DNA from 3 places in the Mesorhizobium sp. WSM4828 genome. Region 2 is predicted to be linked to each of the others. Evidence: riboswitches for the same ligand, from Rfam matches in the RefSeq annotation. Region 2 holds a riboswitch; each other region holds the start of a gene.
The links. Region 2 has a riboswitch for thiamine pyrophosphate ahead of thiB (thiamine ABC transporter substrate binding subunit). Riboswitches for the same ligand answer to the same signal wherever they lie in the genome.

Region 1 (3,273 bases), on a different contig from region 2:
TCTTCTCGGCTCAGTTGCGGCCCTGATCTCCGTTTCCGTCGCTCGCGCGGCGGACCAAGTCTCTGCGCCGGACCCGACCGAATACGTCAAGATCTGCGACGTCTACGGTTCGGGCTACTTCCATATCCCCGACACCGAGACCTGCCTGCGCATCGGCGGCTACATCCGTTACGACGTCGGCCTCGGCGATGTCCGATCCTATGACGGGGCAAGAACCACCGATGGGAGCCCTGGCGAGGCTCAGGGCACCTGGCGAAACAACGCGCGTTTCACGTTCAAAACTTGGACGCGCCAGGAGACCGAACTCGGTGCACTGAAGACCTATACTGAAAACCGCGTGAACTTCGGCAACCGCAACGCTCATCCGGGTCCGGACAGCCCTCAGAACTATGGCTTCAACAGCGGCGTCAAGTTGGCTTCCGCCTGGATCCAGCTTGGTGGCCTCCGAGTTGGTAAGGACGAGTCGGCCTTCGACACGTTTACAGGCTACGCCGGGAACGTCCTCAATAACGTACTCGTTCCGTACGGCGACTTCGATACCAACGTGGCCCAGTATTACTTCGATGCCGGCAATGGCTTTTCGGCTCTGGTTTCACTTGAACAAGGGTCGGGTGTAGTCGGTACTATCGACAGCCATGTTCCGCACGTCGTCTTCGGCGTAAAACAGACGCAGGGCTGGGGCGCGATCACCGGCGTAATCGCCCGTGACAGCAACTACGATGCTTTGGCCGGCAAGGTCCGCGTCGATGTCAATGTCACAGATGACCTGTCGCTATTCGGAATGTTCGGCTATGGCTCCATTGGCAATCTCAACGATGACCCAACCAATGCAGTCGCCGCTCACGGTCGCGGCTTCTACAAAACTTGGAGCGGCAACTGGGCTTTCTGGGCCGGCTCCACTTACACACTCAACGAGAAAACTTCGTTCAACCTTCAGGTCTCGGGTGATCAGTTCAGGAACTCTGGTGTGGCTGCAAACGTCGCCTACTTGGTCGTTCCAGGTTTCACAGTCACAGCCGAAGTCGACTATGACCACTACAGCAACTTCGGCGTAGGCGCGGTCGACCGTTCCCGCGTGAACTGGACTCACGTCGGCAAAAAGAACAGCCTCGGCGGCACACTCCGATTCCAAAGCTCATTTTAAACAACTCCATCTGGTGTCGGCGCCCCAGCGGATCGCCCGAAGGCGATTTACGCGCAAACCTTCGGTGCCGATTGAAGGCGTAATCATCATAAGGACCGATCTTTAGTTCAACCGTTTGCGACCCCTTATCCATGTCTTCGTCTCCAACGCCTGGTTTGTCGCCGACATATGGTCTGACCGGCTACCGATCATCGCCTCGGCCCGAATGCGCTTGACAAATCGGAGCCGGCCCGTTCAACCTGACGCATTCACCAGGGGAGTCCCGGCAAGGGGCTGAGATACTGCTGGCTTTCGCGGCGCAGTGACCCGTTGAACCTGATCCAGTTCATACTGGCGTAGGGACGGTGCAAGCGCTTTGAGGGAGTTTACGCCCGAGGTCCTGTTTCGGCAGGTCGACAGAAGCGTCTTTTCATCCTTCCGGCACAGAACTGGGTCTCCAATGCATGAGCAAAGGAGCCTCAAGATGAATGCCCTCACTCCCGCTGTCTCGACGGGACCGCTGCCCGCCTCGCGGAAAATCCACAAGCCCGGTGCCATCCACCCGCAGATCAAGGTGCCGATGCGCGAAATCTCCGTCCATCCGACGGCCGGTGAGCCGCCCGTCACCGTTTACGATCCGTCTGGCCCCTATACGGACCCCACCGTCGAAATTAGTATCAAAAAGGGTCTTGCCCGGCTTCGTCACGAATGGATATCAGCGCGCGGTGACGTCGAGGCCTATGAGGGCCGCCACGTCCGGCCGGAGGACAACGGATTTGCGGCGGGCGAGCGCCTGACGCCGGAATTTCCCGTTCGCAACCGACCGCTCAGGGCCAAGGCGGGCAAGGCGGTGACCCAGCTAGCCTATGCGCGCGCCGGCATCATCACGCCCGAAATGGAGTTCGTCGCCATCCGCGAGAACCTCGGCCGCGAGATCGTCCGCGGCAAGCTGCAACGCGATGGCGAAGCCTTTGGCGCGGCGCTTCCCGATTTCGTCACGCCGGAATTCGTCCGCGACGAGGTGGCGCGCGGACGGGCGATCATTCCCGCCAACATTAACCACCCGGAGAGCGAGCCGATGATCATCGGCCGCAATTTCCTGGTCAAGATCAATGCCAATATCGGTAACTCCGCCGTCACGTCGTCGATGGCCGAAGAGGTCGAAAAGATGGTCTGGGCGATCCGCTGGGGCGCCGACACGGTGATGGACCTGTCGACCGGCCGCAACATCCACAACATCCGCGACTGGATCGTGCGCAATGCGCCGGTCCCGATCGGCACGGTGCCGCTCTATCAGGCGCTCGAAAAGGTCGGCGGCATTGCCGAGGACCTGACCTGGGAGGTCTACCGCGACACGCTGATCGAACAGGCCGAACAGGGCATCGACTATTTCACCATCCACGCCGGCGTGCGGTTGCACTACATCCCGCTGACCATCGACCGGGTCACGGGCATCGTCTCGCGCGGCGGCTCGATCATGGCCAAATGGTGCTTGCACCATCACCGGGAAAGCTTCCTTTACGAGCATTTCGCGGAAATTTGCGACATCTGTCGCGCCTATGACGTGTCCTTCTCGCTCGGCGACGGTCTTCGTCCCGGCTCGATCGCCGATGCCAATGACGCGGCGCAATTCGCCGAGCTGGAAACGCTCGGCGAGCTGACGCAGATCGCCTGGGCGAAGGATTGCCAGGTGATGATCGAGGGTCCGGGCCATGTCCCCATGCACAAGATCAAGGAGAATATGGACAAGCAGCTCGCCGTCTGCGGCGAGGCGCCGTTCTATACGCTTGGGCCGCTGACGACCGACATCGCGCCAGGCTACGACCACATCACCTCCGGCATCGGCGCTGCGATGATCGGCTGGTTCGGCACCGCCATGCTCTGCTATGTCACGCCCAAGGAGCATCTCGGCCTTCCCGATCGCAACGACGTCAAGATTGGTGTGATCACCTACAAGATCGCCGCCCATGCCGCCGATCTGGCGAAGGGCCATCCGGCGGCAAAGGTTAGGGATGATGCCCTTTCGCGCGCGCGCTTCGAGTTCCGTTGGGAAGACCAGTTCAACCTGTCGCTCGACCCCGAAACGGCGCGCTCCTTCCACGACCAAACCCTGCCCAAGGAGGCGCACAAGCTGGCGCATTTCTGCTCTA
Region 2 (3,273 bases):
GGCAACGAGGATGCCCGACAGGCCGTAGATGCCGGGCCAGCTCTGGCCGCCTAGCGCGCCCAGCGTGCCGGCAAAATACCCGGCACGGCCGTAGAGCGCCAGGACACCGAGTGCGGCAACAATGGCCGGCAGCGCCAGCGGCAGGGCGAAAAGCTGCAGGATAAAGCCTCGCCCGAGAAACTGTGGATGCCGCGACAGGGCGCGCGCGACGAACAGCGCCGGTGCAACGGAGAGCAGGGTCGAAAGGACTGCCTGCCAGAGCGTGAAACGGGCGACGCGCAAGAGATAGGAATCGAAAGCGGCGCCGGCGCCGGACGGGTCGCGCATGGCTTGCAGGATGAGACCTGCGAACGCCCCGCCGATCAGCAGCGCGATGGCTGCGAGCGCGACGATACCGGCAGTGACGCGGGAGTCCACTGATGACGCGCGTTGCACGCTACACCGCCCGATTCGAGATTCTTAGCGAGGACAGCGTTCCTTCGCGCCCCCCTCTGTCCTGCCGGACATCTCCCCCACGAGGGGGGAGATCGGCTGTCACTTCGGCCTTAGCCAATTTCCAACGTTGCAGGACTGAGCGAGACGCCGAAGCTGCCAATCTCCCCCCTCGTGGGGGAGATGTCCGGCAGGACAGAGGGGGGCGCCGTAGAGTGACCACCTTGATCAGCTCGCCACGACTACTTGCTCATCGCCGCAAGCCACTCATCGACCCAGGCCTTGCGGTTGGCCGCGACTTCCTCCGGGCTGAACAGCAAGGTCTTGGTCGGTTTGACAAGCTTGTCGAACGCCGGATTGAGCGGCTTGTCGGTCTTGCCGGCCGGGAACATCCAGTTGGTTTCGGGAATGACATCCTGGAATTTCGGTCCGGTCATGAAGGCAATGAACTTTTCCGCCAGCGGGTTCTTCGCGCCCTTGGTGGTGATCCCCGCAACCTCGATCTGCAGATATTCGCCCTCCTCGAAGGACGCTGCCTGGTAGCGCTCGGTGTTTTCGGCGACCATGTGGTAGGCCGGCGAGGTGGTGTAGGACAGCACCATCGGCACCTCGCCCTTGGTGAACAGGCCGTAGGCCTCGCTCCAGCCTGGCGTCACCGTCAGCACCTTCGCCTTGAGCTTGGCCCAGGCTTCGGGCGCCTTGTCGCCATAGACCGACTTGACCCACAACAGCAGGCCAAGGCCCGGCGTAGAGGTGCGCGGATCCTGGATGACGATCTTGTCGCCGGCATTGCCCTCGACCAATTCCCTGAGGCTTTTCGGCGGGCTCTTCAGTTTTTCGGTATCGTAGACGACGGCGAAATAGCCATAGTCGAACGGCACGAAAATATCGTCGCTCCAGGCTCCCGGGACGCTGACGCCCGACACGGCGCCGTGTGGCGAAAACAGGCCGGTTGCCTTGGCGTCGGCGGTCAAATTGGTATCGAGGCCAAGCACGATATCGGCCTTGGTCGCGGCGCCTTCCAGCTTCACACGATTGAGCAGCGCTACGCCGTCGGCGACCGAGACGAATTCAACGACGCAGCTGCATTCGGCCTCGAAGGCCTTCGTCACAGCGGGTCCCGGACCCCAATCGGCGGTGAAGCTTTCATAGGTATAGACGGTCAGCTTATCCTGTGCCGATGCCTGCCCTGGCAGGGCGAGCGCGGATGCCGCAAGCAGGATAATCGAGACAACAGAGTGAAAAAAACCGCGCATCGGCGCCTCCTTCGTTCGCGTTGAAAGGAATTGAGGCGTCGGGCTGTCCGAAACGTCTAATCCCTCCGCCGGTACAAACCGGATCAGGTTCAGCGGGTTGGCAGTCTTGCCTCTCAGCCGGTCCGCGAAAATCGCGTCCGGCACCCCGTTAGAGCGTTGCGACACATAGGCCCGGCCGAAGTGCTGCGCAAGCGGAAGTTTGCCGGACATCCAAAGCCCAGCCTTCTGCCGTTTCATCTTCCGTTTCCGGGGCAGGGCTGGTAAGGGCCACGAGATATGAGCAAATTCACCATCCTGCTTGGCGGCGATCTCATCCGCACGCCGCTGCTCGACCGCCAGGTCGAAGGCTCGCGCGTCATCGCCGCGGATGCCGGCATCGGCCATGCGCGCATGCTGGGCCTCAGGCCGGAACTCTGGATCGGCGATTTCGATTCGGTGCCTGCCGATTTGCCGGAGGATCTGGCCGCCGTGCCACGGCAGGTGTTTCCCGCCGAAAAAGACAAGACCGACGGTGAACTCGCTATCGCCGCCGCACTCGAATGCGGTGCGACCAGCCTTGTGCTCGCAGGCGCCTTCGGCGGCAAACGCACCGACCACATCTTCCTGCATCTGGCGCTGAGCGTCCGGCTGGCGGAAGGCGGGACGGAAGTGCTTTTGACCAGCGGCGCGCAGGAAGGCATTCCCTTGCTGCCGGGAAAGACTGACTTCGACTATGCCGACGGCACGCTGTTTTCGGTGCTCGGCTTCTCCGATCTCGCCGGCCTGAGCGTCACCGGTGCCAAATGGCCGCTCGACCATGTCGAGGTCGCGTTCGGCTCGTCGCTGACCATTTCCAACGAGGTCAGGGGCCGGCTGGAAATCGCGCTGGCCAGCGGCCGCGCGCTGCTGCTCGCGCATCCTTTTCCCCTACCCGAAAGCTGACATGGCGCCGCCACTTCTCAATCTCGACGGGATAAAGCTGACCTTCGGCGGCACGCCGCTGCTAGACGGTGCCGCCCTGACGGCCTCAGCTGGCGACAAGATCGCCCTGGTCGGCCGCAACGGCTCTGGCAAGTCGACGCTCCTCAAGATTGCCGCCGGGCTGATCGAACCGCAGGACGGCGAAGTCTTCCGCCAGCCTTCGGCGACCGTGCGCTACTTGCCGCAAATTCCCGACATGGACGGCTTTGCGACCGTCCGCGCCTATGTCGAGGCAGGGCTCGGACCCGCCGACGATCCCTACCGCGCCACCTATCTGATGGAGCATCTCGGCCTGACCGGCGAGGAGCGGCCGAACGACCTCTCCGGCGGCGAGGCGCGGCGCGCCGCCCTCGCCCGCGTCATGGCGCCGGAGCCCGACATTCTCCTCCTCGATGAGCCGACCAATCATCTTGACCTTTCGGTTATCGAATGGCTGGAGGAGGAGCTTGCCCGCACCTCCTCGGCACTGGTCGTCATCTCGCATGACCGTCGTTTTCTCGAGCGCGTGTCGCGCGCCACAATCTGGCTCGACCGCGGCCAGACCCGCCGTCTCGACAAGGGCTTTGCCTTTTTCGAGGAATGGCGCGACACGGTGCTGGAGGAGGAAGAGCGCGAGCAGCACAAG
Region 3 (3,273 bases), on a different contig from region 2:
CCCCGGCCGGGTACAGCGCCCTGATCGGAGCTTACGAGCTCGCCGTGCCCTTGCCCCGGACCCTGTCGGCCACTGGCGAGCATCATCGCATTACCGAACGGGATGGCTGGCGGATCATGACGCCCCGCCATGCCCCACATCCAACACTCGAAGGCCATCTGACCTTCGCGCTCAAGTACGAGGGGCTCGACCTTGCCGTCCTCAAACGGCTGTTCCAGGTGACCGGTCCCGCACCGATCGAGGCGCTCGTCCGTGAAAGCCCCACAGGCAGTTATGCCCGCCGCATCTGGTTTCTATCTGAATGGCTGACGGGCACACGTCTCGATCTGCCGGACGCGGCGGCCGGACGATACGTTCCGGTTGTCGATCCCGAGCTGCAGTGGCCCGGATCCGAGAAGACCGCTTCGCGCTACCGCATAAAGGACAATCTCCCCGGCACGCCTGAGTTCTGCCCCCTGGTGTTCCGAACCAAGACTCTCGAAAAATTCATTGGCCTTGAACTGCCGCGGCGCGCGGAGGCAATCGTGGCGGACGTGCCGCGCGACCTCCTTGCTCGGACCGCCGCCTTTCTTTTGCTCAAAGACTCGCGATCAAGCTATGCGATCGAGGGCGAGCGCCCGCCGCAAGATCGCATCCAGCGCTGGGGCCGCGCCATCGGCGAAGCCGGCCGCTGGCCGATCGATCGCGATGAGCTGCTACGTCTGCAAAAAATTGTACTTGGCGACGCCCGTTTCGTAAGACTTGGCTTCCGAAAAGAAGGAGGTTTCGTCGGTGAGCATGACCGAGACAACGGCACGCCCCTGCCCGATCACATCAGCGCTCGGCCCGAGGACCTGCCGCGGCTAATCGATGGAATGGCGGCCTTCGATCAGGGCCCCGCGCAAAACCTTGATGCGGTCATAGCCGCCGCAATCCTCGCCTTCGGCTTTGTCTACATCCACCCGTTCGAGGACGGAAACGGCCGCATTCACCGCTACCTAATCCACCACGTCCTTGCCACGCGCGGCTTCAATCCGCCGGGAGTGGTCTTTCCCGTCTCGGCCGCGATCCTGGACCAGATCAACGAGTACAGGGGCGTGCTCGAGAGCTATTCGCAGCGCCTTCTGCCGTGGGTGGAATGGGAACCGACGCCGCAATTCAACGTCCGGGTGCTGAATGACACCGGTGATTTCTACCGGTTCTTCGATGCGACCCCGCACGCCGAATTCCTCTATGCCTGCGTTCAGCGGACGATCGAACGGGACCTTCCCGAGGAAACCGCGTTTCTGCAGCGCTACGCCCAATTTCGGCAGCAGGTGGACGCCTTTATCGACATGCCCGAGCGGTTGGCCGCCCTGCTCTTCCGTTTCCTTCACCAGAATGGTGGCCATCTGTCGAACCGCGAGCGCGAAAAGGAATTCTCCGCGCTGACCAGTGACGAGGCAGGAAGAATCGAGGCGATCTACGCGCAAACCTTTGGTTCCCATTGAGGCGGATCGATTTTTAGTCCGACAGTTTGCGATTCCTTGTCCCTGTCTTCATCTCCCACGCTTGACTTGTCGCCGAGACATGCGCGATTTTTTCCGCACGGTCTGACCAGCCGCCGATCAGCCGCGGCCAGAACGCGCTTGACAAACCGGAGACGTCCCGTCCAACCTGACGCATTCACCAGGGGAGTCCCGGCAAGGGGCTGAGATACTGCTTGCTTTCGCGGCGCAGTGACCCGTTGAACCTGATCCAGTTCATACTGGCGTAGGGACGGTGCAAGCGCTTTGCGGGAGTTTACGCCCGAGGTCCTGTTTCGGCAGGTCGACAGAAGCGTCTCATCCTTCCGTCACAGAACTGGGTCTCCAATGCATGAGCAAAGGAGCCTCAAGATGAATGCCCTCACTCCCGCCGTCTCGACGGGACCGCTGCCCGCCTCGCGGAAAATCCACAAACCCGGTGCCATCCACCCGCAGATCAGGGTGCCGATGCGCGAAATCTCCGTCCATCCAACGGCCGGCGAGCCGCCCGTCACCGTCTACGATCCGTCCGGCCCCTATACCGACCAGACTGTCGAAACCAGCATCGAGAAGGGTCTTGCCCGGCTTCGTCACGAATGGATCACGGCGCGCGGTGACGTCGAGGCCTATGAGGGCCGCCATGTCCGGCCGGAAGACAATGGATTCGTCACGGGCGAACGCCTGACACCGGAGTTTCCAGTCCGAAACCGGCCCCTGAGGGCCAAGGCAGGCAAGGCCGTGACCCAGCTTGCCTATGCGCGTGCCGGCATCATCACGCCTGAAATGGAGTTCGTCGCCATCCGCGAGAACCTCGGCCGCGAGATCCTGCGCGGCAAGCTCGAGCGCGACGGCGAAGCCTTCGGCGCGGCGATCCCCGATTTCGTCACGCCGGAATTCGTGCGCGAGGAGGTGGCGCGCGGACGCGCGATCATTCCCGCCAACATCAACCATCCCGAAAGCGAGCCGATGATCATCGGCCGCAATTTCCTGGTGAAGATCAACGCCAATATCGGCAATTCGGCGGTCACCTCCTCGATGGCCGAAGAGGTGGAAAAGATGGTGTGGGCGATCCGCTGGGGCGCCGATACGGTGATGGACCTGTCGACCGGCCGCAACATCCACAACATCCGCGACTGGATCGTGCGCAATGCGCCGGTGCCGATCGGCACGGTGCCGCTCTACCAAGCGCTGGAGAAGGTGGGCGGCATTGCCGAGGACCTGACCTGGGAGGTCTACCGCGACACGCTGATCGAACAGGCCGAACAGGGCGTCGACTATTTCACCATCCACGCCGGCGTGCGGTTGCACTACATCCCGCTGACCGTCGACCGGGTCACGGGCATCGTCTCGCGCGGCGGCTCGATCATGGCCAAATGGTGCTTGCACCATCACCGGGAAAGCTTCCTTTACGAGCGTTTCGCGGAGATCTGCGACATCTGCCGGGCCTATGACGTGTCCTTTTCGCTCGGCGACGGGCTCCGTCCGGGCTCGATCGCCGATGCCAACGACGCGGCGCAATTCGCCGAGCTGGAAACGTTGGGCGAGCTGACGCAGATCGCATGGGCGAAGGATTGCCAGGTGATGATCGAGGGGCCTGGCCACGTGCCGATGCACAAGATCAAGCAGAACATGGACAAGCAGCTCGCTGTCTGCGGGGAGGCGCCGTTCTATACGCTTGGACCGCTGACGACCGACATTGCGCCGGGCTACGATCACATCACCTCCGGCATCGGCGCGGCGATGATCGGCTGGTTCGGCACCGCCATGCTCTGCTACGTCACGCCGAAGG

Region 1: linked by a shared signal. The riboswitch ahead of thiC (phosphomethylpyrimidine synthase ThiC) and the one ahead of thiB (thiamine ABC transporter substrate binding subunit) in region 2 are both predicted to bind thiamine pyrophosphate.
Region 3: linked by a shared signal. The riboswitch ahead of thiC (phosphomethylpyrimidine synthase ThiC) and the one ahead of thiB (thiamine ABC transporter substrate binding subunit) in region 2 are both predicted to bind thiamine pyrophosphate.

The regions. Positions count from the first base shown of each region.
Region 1 is NZ_JBVVQK010000015.1:32,817-36,089, reverse strand. It holds gene AC0L2X_RS18185 (porin) at 1-1,144, shown strand, start outside; TPP riboswitch at 1,388-1,504, shown strand; gene thiC (phosphomethylpyrimidine synthase ThiC) at 1,608-3,273, shown strand, end outside.
Region 2 is NZ_JBVVQK010000033.1:14,664-17,936, reverse strand. It holds gene thiP (thiamine/thiamine pyrophosphate ABC transporter permease) at 1-417, opposite strand, end outside; gene thiB (thiamine ABC transporter substrate binding subunit) at 675-1,688, opposite strand; TPP riboswitch at 1,732-1,846, opposite strand; gene AC0L2X_RS27460 (thiamine diphosphokinase) at 1,965-2,609, shown strand; gene AC0L2X_RS27455 (ABC-F family ATP-binding cassette domain-containing protein) at 2,611-3,273, shown strand, end outside.
Region 3 is NZ_JBVVQK010000001.1:528,493-531,765, reverse strand. It holds gene AC0L2X_RS02665 (Fic family protein) at 1-1,469, shown strand, start outside; TPP riboswitch at 1,640-1,756, shown strand; gene thiC (phosphomethylpyrimidine synthase ThiC) at 1,857-3,273, shown strand, end outside.